Regions from separate parts of the Corynebacterium sp. CNCTC7651 genome, predicted to be linked through region 2. Evidence: predicted binding sites of a transcription regulator. Region 2 holds the regulator's gene; the other holds the start of a gene.
The links. Region 2 encodes LexA, which represses DNA repair genes until DNA is damaged. Its sites were predicted from a motif close to CGAACANNTGTTCG; they were not measured.
Positions count from the first base shown of each region.

Region 1: a site for LexA is predicted at 1,797-1,810, ahead of JZY91_RS07475 (SAV_6107 family HEPN domain-containing protein). Genes of this name have one in related genera too.

Region 1 covers NZ_CP071246.1:1,550,540-1,553,941, reverse strand. The annotation lists gene JZY91_RS07490 (Rv2175c family DNA-binding protein) at 1-41, shown strand, start outside; gene JZY91_RS07485 (polyprenyl synthetase family protein) at 38-1,123, opposite strand; gene JZY91_RS07480 (GNAT family N-acetyltransferase) at 1,163-1,729, opposite strand; gene JZY91_RS07475 (SAV_6107 family HEPN domain-containing protein) at 1,884-2,315, shown strand; gene JZY91_RS07470 (DUF3040 domain-containing protein) at 2,426-2,818, shown strand; gene mraZ (division/cell wall cluster transcriptional repressor MraZ) at 3,229-3,402, shown strand, end outside.
Region 2 covers NZ_CP071246.1:1,313,381-1,316,782, reverse strand. The annotation lists gene JZY91_RS06375 (1-phosphofructokinase family hexose kinase) at 1-401, opposite strand, end outside; partial or broken gene JZY91_RS06370 (DeoR/GlpR family DNA-binding transcription regulator) at 507-1,234, opposite strand; gene lexA (transcriptional repressor LexA) at 1,325-2,023, opposite strand; gene JZY91_RS06360 (hypothetical protein) at 2,238-2,627, shown strand; gene nrdR (transcriptional regulator NrdR) at 2,713-3,171, shown strand; gene hrpA (ATP-dependent RNA helicase HrpA) at 3,193-3,402, opposite strand, start outside.

The DNA of each region.
Region 1 (3,402 bases), 240 kb from region 2:
CGCGCGAAGTCATCCGCCGCGCGCAGGCGATGGCGTTTTAGCTCCGCCGCGCGGTGGACTTGATCGCCAGCTGGCGCAGCGTGGACACGGCCTCATCGCTGATCGGCGCCTGCTCCAAGTAGGTCAGGCCAGACGCGGTGAGCTCATCGATGCGCGCCTCCACCGCATCAACGGCACCGCTGCGTGCGATGAGCGCGGCGAGCCGGTCCACGTCCGCGTCCACGGCCCCGATGCCGGCACGCAGTTCCGCCGCGGCGGAAGGATCGGCAGCGTCGAGCAGGGACAACGCCGAGGTGTAGAGCACTGTGCGCTTGCCCTCGCGGATGTCGTCCCCAGCCGGCTTGCCGGTAATCGCGGCGTCGCCGAAGACCCCCAAGATATCGTCGCGAAGCTGAAAAGCAATCCCGATGTCCCGGCCGTAACCGCGGAACGCCGCGATAGTTTCCGCAGGCGCCCCGGCCAGAGCCGCACCCAGGTGCAGCGGGCGCTCAATGGTGTACGCGGCAGTCTTGAACCGGTTCACCCGATCGGCCATCTCAGCAGATTCGCTGCCCTCCGTTTCAAGGGCGATGTCCAGGATCTGGCCGCCAATGACCTCGGTGCGCATGCCGCGCCAGGCATCCTCGGCGCGGGCGAGCGCGTCTTGCGAGACCCCAGAGCCGCGCCACATGTCCTCCGCCCACACCAGCGCCAGATCGCCGATCAAGATGGCGGCATGTTCACCGTACGCCGCGGCATCGCCCCGCAGGTTGCCTTCGCGGTGCTGCGCCTCAATTGCGCGGTGGACGGTGGGGGCGCCGCGGCGGGTGTCGGAGGCATCAATAATATCGTCGTGAATCAGGGCGCAGGCCTGGATGAACTCCAGGGAGGACACGGCGCGCAGCACCGCCTCCGGGTCCTCGCCGCCGCGCTCGCAGCCCCCGCTGCCCACAAACCCGGTCCAGCCGTAGAGGGGGCGGATCCGCTTGCCGCCCCCGAGCACGAAGCGCTTGAGGTGCTCCACCGCGCGCTCCACCGGGCTACCCAGCTCTGCAATCACGGATTCTTGGCCAGCGAAAAACGAGGCAAGCTGCGCTTCTACCGCTGCGGGCACCTCAGTGATGGTCAATCCGCGGTGCTGCACGTATGGCTCCTTCGTATCGGCATTATTCGCCCACCAACACTACAGACCACTGGGAAGCGGCAGCCGACGGCCAAGGATGGCAAATGGCCTAGGGTCGCCCGGGTACATGAAGTTGCGCGCTAGATCCTCAAACCCGTACTTCCTGTAGAGCCCAAACGCGCCGTTCGCTTCGCCGTCGATTTCGGGGGTGGACAATAGCGCCCACTCCGCCGGGGCAAGCTTGAGCAGCTCCGTCAGCAGCTTCGCCCCAATGCCGCGCCCCTGGTGGCCGGGCAGGACATGAATCTCCGCTACCTCGAAGTAGCTGTTGAGAATCTCGCGGCGCCGCGGGGTGATCCCCCCGTTTTCCTCCATGCTCCGCATCAGCTGGCGGTCCCACCAGCGCTCGCGACTGCCGATGAAGCCGTACGCCACCCCGATCACATCCCCGCCCTCAATCGCGGCAATAGCAGTGAACCCCGGCCAGCTCACTTCGCCGCGCCAGATGCGCACCCGCTGCTCCCGAATCGCCGGGTCATACTCCATCGCAGCCATATAAATATCCACCAGCGTGGGCACGAGCATGGAGTACTCGCCCGCGCTGAGCCTGCGGATTTCTACGCTCACCCCACCACCTAACCACGCCGCGCCCATCATCGGAGGCGGTTTTTAGGGGCTTTTGCTTTTCGACGTTCGAACGAATGTGCGACTCTTCCAGATTGGATCTCGAACGGTTGTTTTAGGTTATGGGCAATACCGAGAACAACGGAAGGAAACCAAGATGAACAGCGTTATCTCCGCCACCACCAGCTCTACCTACGGTGCAGCCGCCCGGCCGTCCCGGCGCGACACTTTTCTTGCGTCGGCCGAGTCCCTCTTGGGGGCCGCCCGGGCAGAGCTCGCAGCTTCCCGCCCTGACCTCGCTATGGAGTACGCCTACCAAGCGGCGCTTCGTGTGGCGGGTGCGGTGAACGCGCAATCCCCGGTGCTGCGCAAGCGTAAGCGGCTGCCCACCAGCGCGTGGGACAAGCTTGCGCTTACGGGGGAGGGTGGCAAAGCGTGGGCGGACCGGTTTCGCGCATATTCGCGCCAGCGGGGGAGAGTGGCCTCCGGCATAGAGCGCAACCTGGACGCGGACTTGGTGCGCCGGCTGCTCAAGGATGCGGAGTCTTTCTATATAGAGGTGCACCCGGGCGACGTGATGGCGGCATAGCAATGGGGTGATTCCGCGAAGCGATGTTTTCCCCGGGAACAAACCGGCTACGATGGCCGTTGGTACTTACGCATACCAACCGTCCTACCCGGAGCTGTGGAGAAAACGAAGTGTCTCTTTCTGAGCAAGAACAGCGCATGCTCCGCGAGATTGAGCAGTCCCTCCTCGCGGAAGATCCCAAGTTTGGGAGCACCGTGGCAAATGAGGCTGGCTTTGGCGTGTCCGCGCCCACCGGCAACCTGACCATGCGCAGCGTCGCTCTCATGGTGCTGGGTCTGGTCCTGCTTATTGGCGGCGTTGCCCTGGCGTCGCTGAGCATTTGGGCAATTGTGCTGAGTGTCATTGGATTTGTGGTCATGCTGGGCGGCGGCATTATGGCGCTGCGCGCCCCCGCGCCGTCAACATCCCGCCCGCAGGCGCCTTCCCAGGCACAGCGTGCCCGTTCCCCGCGCACTGTGGCGATGGAGGAGAATTTCCGCCGCCGCTTTGAGGATCGCCAGTAGCGCGCCACTTCCTCCCACCTTTACCTCCCGCGCAATGCGGGAGGTTTTTTCGTTTCCCCACTTTCGCCCACTCGGATGCCCCACCTTCCCCCACGCCACGTTTGACCTGGTGAGACGCTGCGGAGTGTCGTCGATAAGCATGAGCCCCATGGGTCTACTGTGACAAATGAGTTGGCTGTGGCAGGGCTCCGCGGGTGGGCTCGCCACCGCTCAAACCGCGATTTACCTGGAGTTTTCTAAATTTTATCCGCTATTTTGCCGTGCGGTGTGGCGTAGGTGGGGGAAAGTGGGTTAAAGTGGGGCACAGCGGAGAGACGTGGTGTCCATCTTGACTACGTGGGCGGCATGGATCGAAGCGCAGAAAATTTCATGAGCTCGGTCTGAAGGTGGAAGGAAAGGTAGGTCACCGGATGTTTCTGGGAACCTACACTCCCAAGCTCGACGACAAGGGGCGCCTGACACTGCCCGCCAAGTTCCGCGAGGAGCTGGCGGACGGGTTGATGGTGACCAAGGGGCAGGACCACTCGCTTGCGGTCTATCCCCGCGAGGAGTTCGCCGCACGTGCCCGAAAGGCGGCGGCAGCT
Region 2 (3,402 bases):
CCAGCAAGCACGAGTGCGCTGGCATCAGCAGCGTGTGCGACCACCGCGGCGGTGAGCGCTTCCACTTCCTCCGCAGAAAGCGTGGGGCCAGCTTCGTTGATCTTGGTGGTGGTGCCATCCTCCTCGGTCACGGCTGTGTTGGTCCGCACGGTTCCGCCGACGCGCACGGGCATGAAGTTCACGCCTAGCGCACCCACGGCGAGTTCGAATGGGTCCGGCGTGCCGCACGGGGCAACCGCAACGGTATCAAGGCCCGCTTTAGCAATGGCGTGGGAAACGTTGATGCCTTTCCCTCCGGCCTCGCGGTGCGCTGCCGTCGCACGAGCTACCTCGCCGTGAACGAGGTGTGGTACGCGGAGGGTGGCATCGATACTTGGGTTTGGGGTGAGGGTGACAATCATGCCCTGCATCCCTCCGATTGAGTGGTCATACTCTCAATAATGCCCGACTGTGTCTGATCGGGCAATCAAAAACAGAAAATGATGTCCGAACTCACATGCGCGTTGTTAGTCCGCGGCGAGAATGACCTCGATCCCGCGATCCTCCAGCGCCTGGATGAGAGATTCCGGCGCACCCCCGTCTGTGATGACAACGTCGATCGCGTCCAGCGGGGCAAAGCTCACTAGATAATCGTTGCCCAATTTCGTGGAATCGCACAGCACCACCACCTTGCGGGCGTTGGTGACCATGGAGGATTTCACGGCAGCCTCGTGCGCGTCGGCGGTGGACAGTCCGTGGTCTATGGTCAGCGCGTTAGTGCCTATGAATGCCACTTCCGCCCGCATGAGTGCCAGTGTTCTCAGCGCCGTGTCTCCCACAACCGCCTGGGTAATCGCGCGGACGGTTCCGCCAAGGAGCTGCACGTTGGTGAGGCCGGCGGTCGAGAGATCCAGCGCGATGGGCAGGGAGTTGGTAACGATGGACCATGTCTCTGCACCCGGTTGTGTCGCAATCAAGTGTGCCAAGCCGTTGATGGTGGTGCCCGAGTCGAGGAAGATGCCGCCACCTGGCTGCGCGGGCAGGAACCGTAGCGAAACTCCGTGGTGAGGAAGGATTGTGTCGCCACAGCGCCGCCGTGCACGCGCTGCACAATGCCTTCGTCGTTCAGCACCGCGAGATCGCGGCGGATTGTCTCTGCGGTAACGTCGAATTTCTGCGCCAGTTCGGTCACGTTCACGCGCCCCTCCACTGCGGTCAGCGAGGCGATCTGGCGGCGGCGCTCCTCTGCGTACATGCAGTCATCATCGCAGATCCGACATGCCCGCATCCGTGGGGTTATGCCCGTTTCCCCCGTTTGTGGGGGCGCTGCGTGCCGACGACCGTTCTACAGCGAGCGGAAAACGGACACCACAAGACCCATAATCTCCGCGTCATCGCCCTTGATAGGTGCGAAGGCGTCGTTGCGGGGCATGAGCCACACGCCGGAAGAGTCCTTGTGGAAGACCTTCGCCGTTGCCTCCCCGTCGATGAGCGCGGCCACGATCTGCCCCTCTTCTGCGACAGGCTGTGAGCGAACCACAAGCCAATCTCCGTCCAGGATGGCGGCATCAACCATCGATTCGCCGACAACGCGAACCATGAACAGGTCACCGTCGCTCATAAGCTCGGCCGGCATGGGGTAGTAGGCTTCCACGTTCTCTTCGGCCAAGATGGGCGCACCCGCGGCAATCTGGCCGACCACCGGGATGAAGCGCGGCTGTGCGGCATCCTCGGGTGCGTCTGTAGAAGCAGGCTGGCTCGCCGGCTTGCGCTTCGGTTTCGCGGCCGTGTCCGGCAGGTGGCGGAGGTCTACCGCGCGCGGCTTGTTGGGGTCGCGCCGAAGGAACCCCTTCTTCTCCAGCTCCTTGAGCTGATACGCCACTGACGAAGTTGATTGCAGTCCAGCGGCATCGCCAATCTCGCGAATGCTCGGCGGGTAGCCGCGCAGTACAACTGCGTCCTGGATGACCTCGAGGATGCGGCGCTGCCGGTCCGTCAGCGTGCTCATATCAAGGCTGTTGGGGTCGATCTTCTTCCGGGCCATCGTGTCTCCTCGCTACTCCGTGTTCACCGTACCGTGCCCCAACCTATCACGGAGGGCAAGTGTGTTCGATCATTTCCGTTCCGGGCTGGACAGTGTCGAGCGGGAGTGCTATAAATCGAACACGTTAGCGTAAATCGAACATACGAGCGCCTGCGGTGCCCTGGAGGTTGGGGGCGCTTCGTACGCTCTGGGTAGTCAACGAGAGGAGATCACCATGACCATCGCAATCCGCCCCGTCACCCGTACCACCGTAGGTAATGGTGCCGCAGGAACAACAAGCACTGCTGCGGAGGTGTGGGATATCCCTGCCGCGCAGCACTGCACAGGCGCAGGGGTGGCTGTTCGCCAACTCGGGGCCACTACTCGAACGCATGAACGCGGTGCCGGCCGCGGCCAGGTATCGTCCGCACCGCGGGGTTCTGCGTTCGAATCCGCCCGCGAACGCCGGGACAACATTATGCTCGGCGCCCTCTTTACTGCCGCACTTCTGGTCGGATCCGCATTCGGCGGCGTGTTCAGCTCAGCGGAAGCACCCATCGCAGGCAGCCAGGGCGGCACCGCAGCCAGCAGTGCCACGGAATTCGCAAGCGCACAGGCGCGCTAGGGGGCGGTACCAGGGGGTTAGACCAGGGCGGCGGTAGACTGGCGCCACTTAAAAACATCCGCCGCATGAGATGGGGTGCCAAACCGTGTATTGCCCGTTCTGCCATCATGAACACTCCCGCGTGACCGACTCGCGCGCCGTTGAAGGGGGAGCAGCGATCCGCAGGCGCCGGGAGTGCACCGAGTGCGGGGGCAGGTTCACTACCGTCGAGAAGGCGGTGCTGACCGTTGTCAAACGCAACGGCGTGAGTGAACCGTTTGACAGAGATAAGCTCATCTCCGGTGTGCGCCGGGCGTGCCAGGGCCGAGATGTGTCGGATGATTCCCTGAAGCGCCTCGCCCAGCAGGTCGAGGAGACGGTGCGCGCGCAGGGCAGCTCTCAGGTGCCCGCAAACGACATCGGCCTCGCGGTGCTGGAGCCGCTCCGCGCGCTGGACGAGGTCGCGTATCTGCGTTTCGCCTCCGTCTACAAATCTTTCGAAAGCGCAGACGACTTCGAATCCGAAATCCGCCTCATGCGCCGCCGCGACCGGGAAGATTTCTAGCGCCAGCCACGCCCTAACCGCCTACTTCAGTTTGTCCGCCAGCTTCTCAATACGCCGCTGACTCACCGGCTGCGGAGTACCAAGACGCTGGGCGAACAAGCTCACGCGCAGTTCCTCGATGCGCCACAGGATGTCCTTGTACGCGCGGGACTTCCTCCGGTTCGCAGGCAGCTTCTGCATCCGCGCTTCAAGGTAGCGCTTAGCATCATCCACCACCGCTTGGCGGTCCGC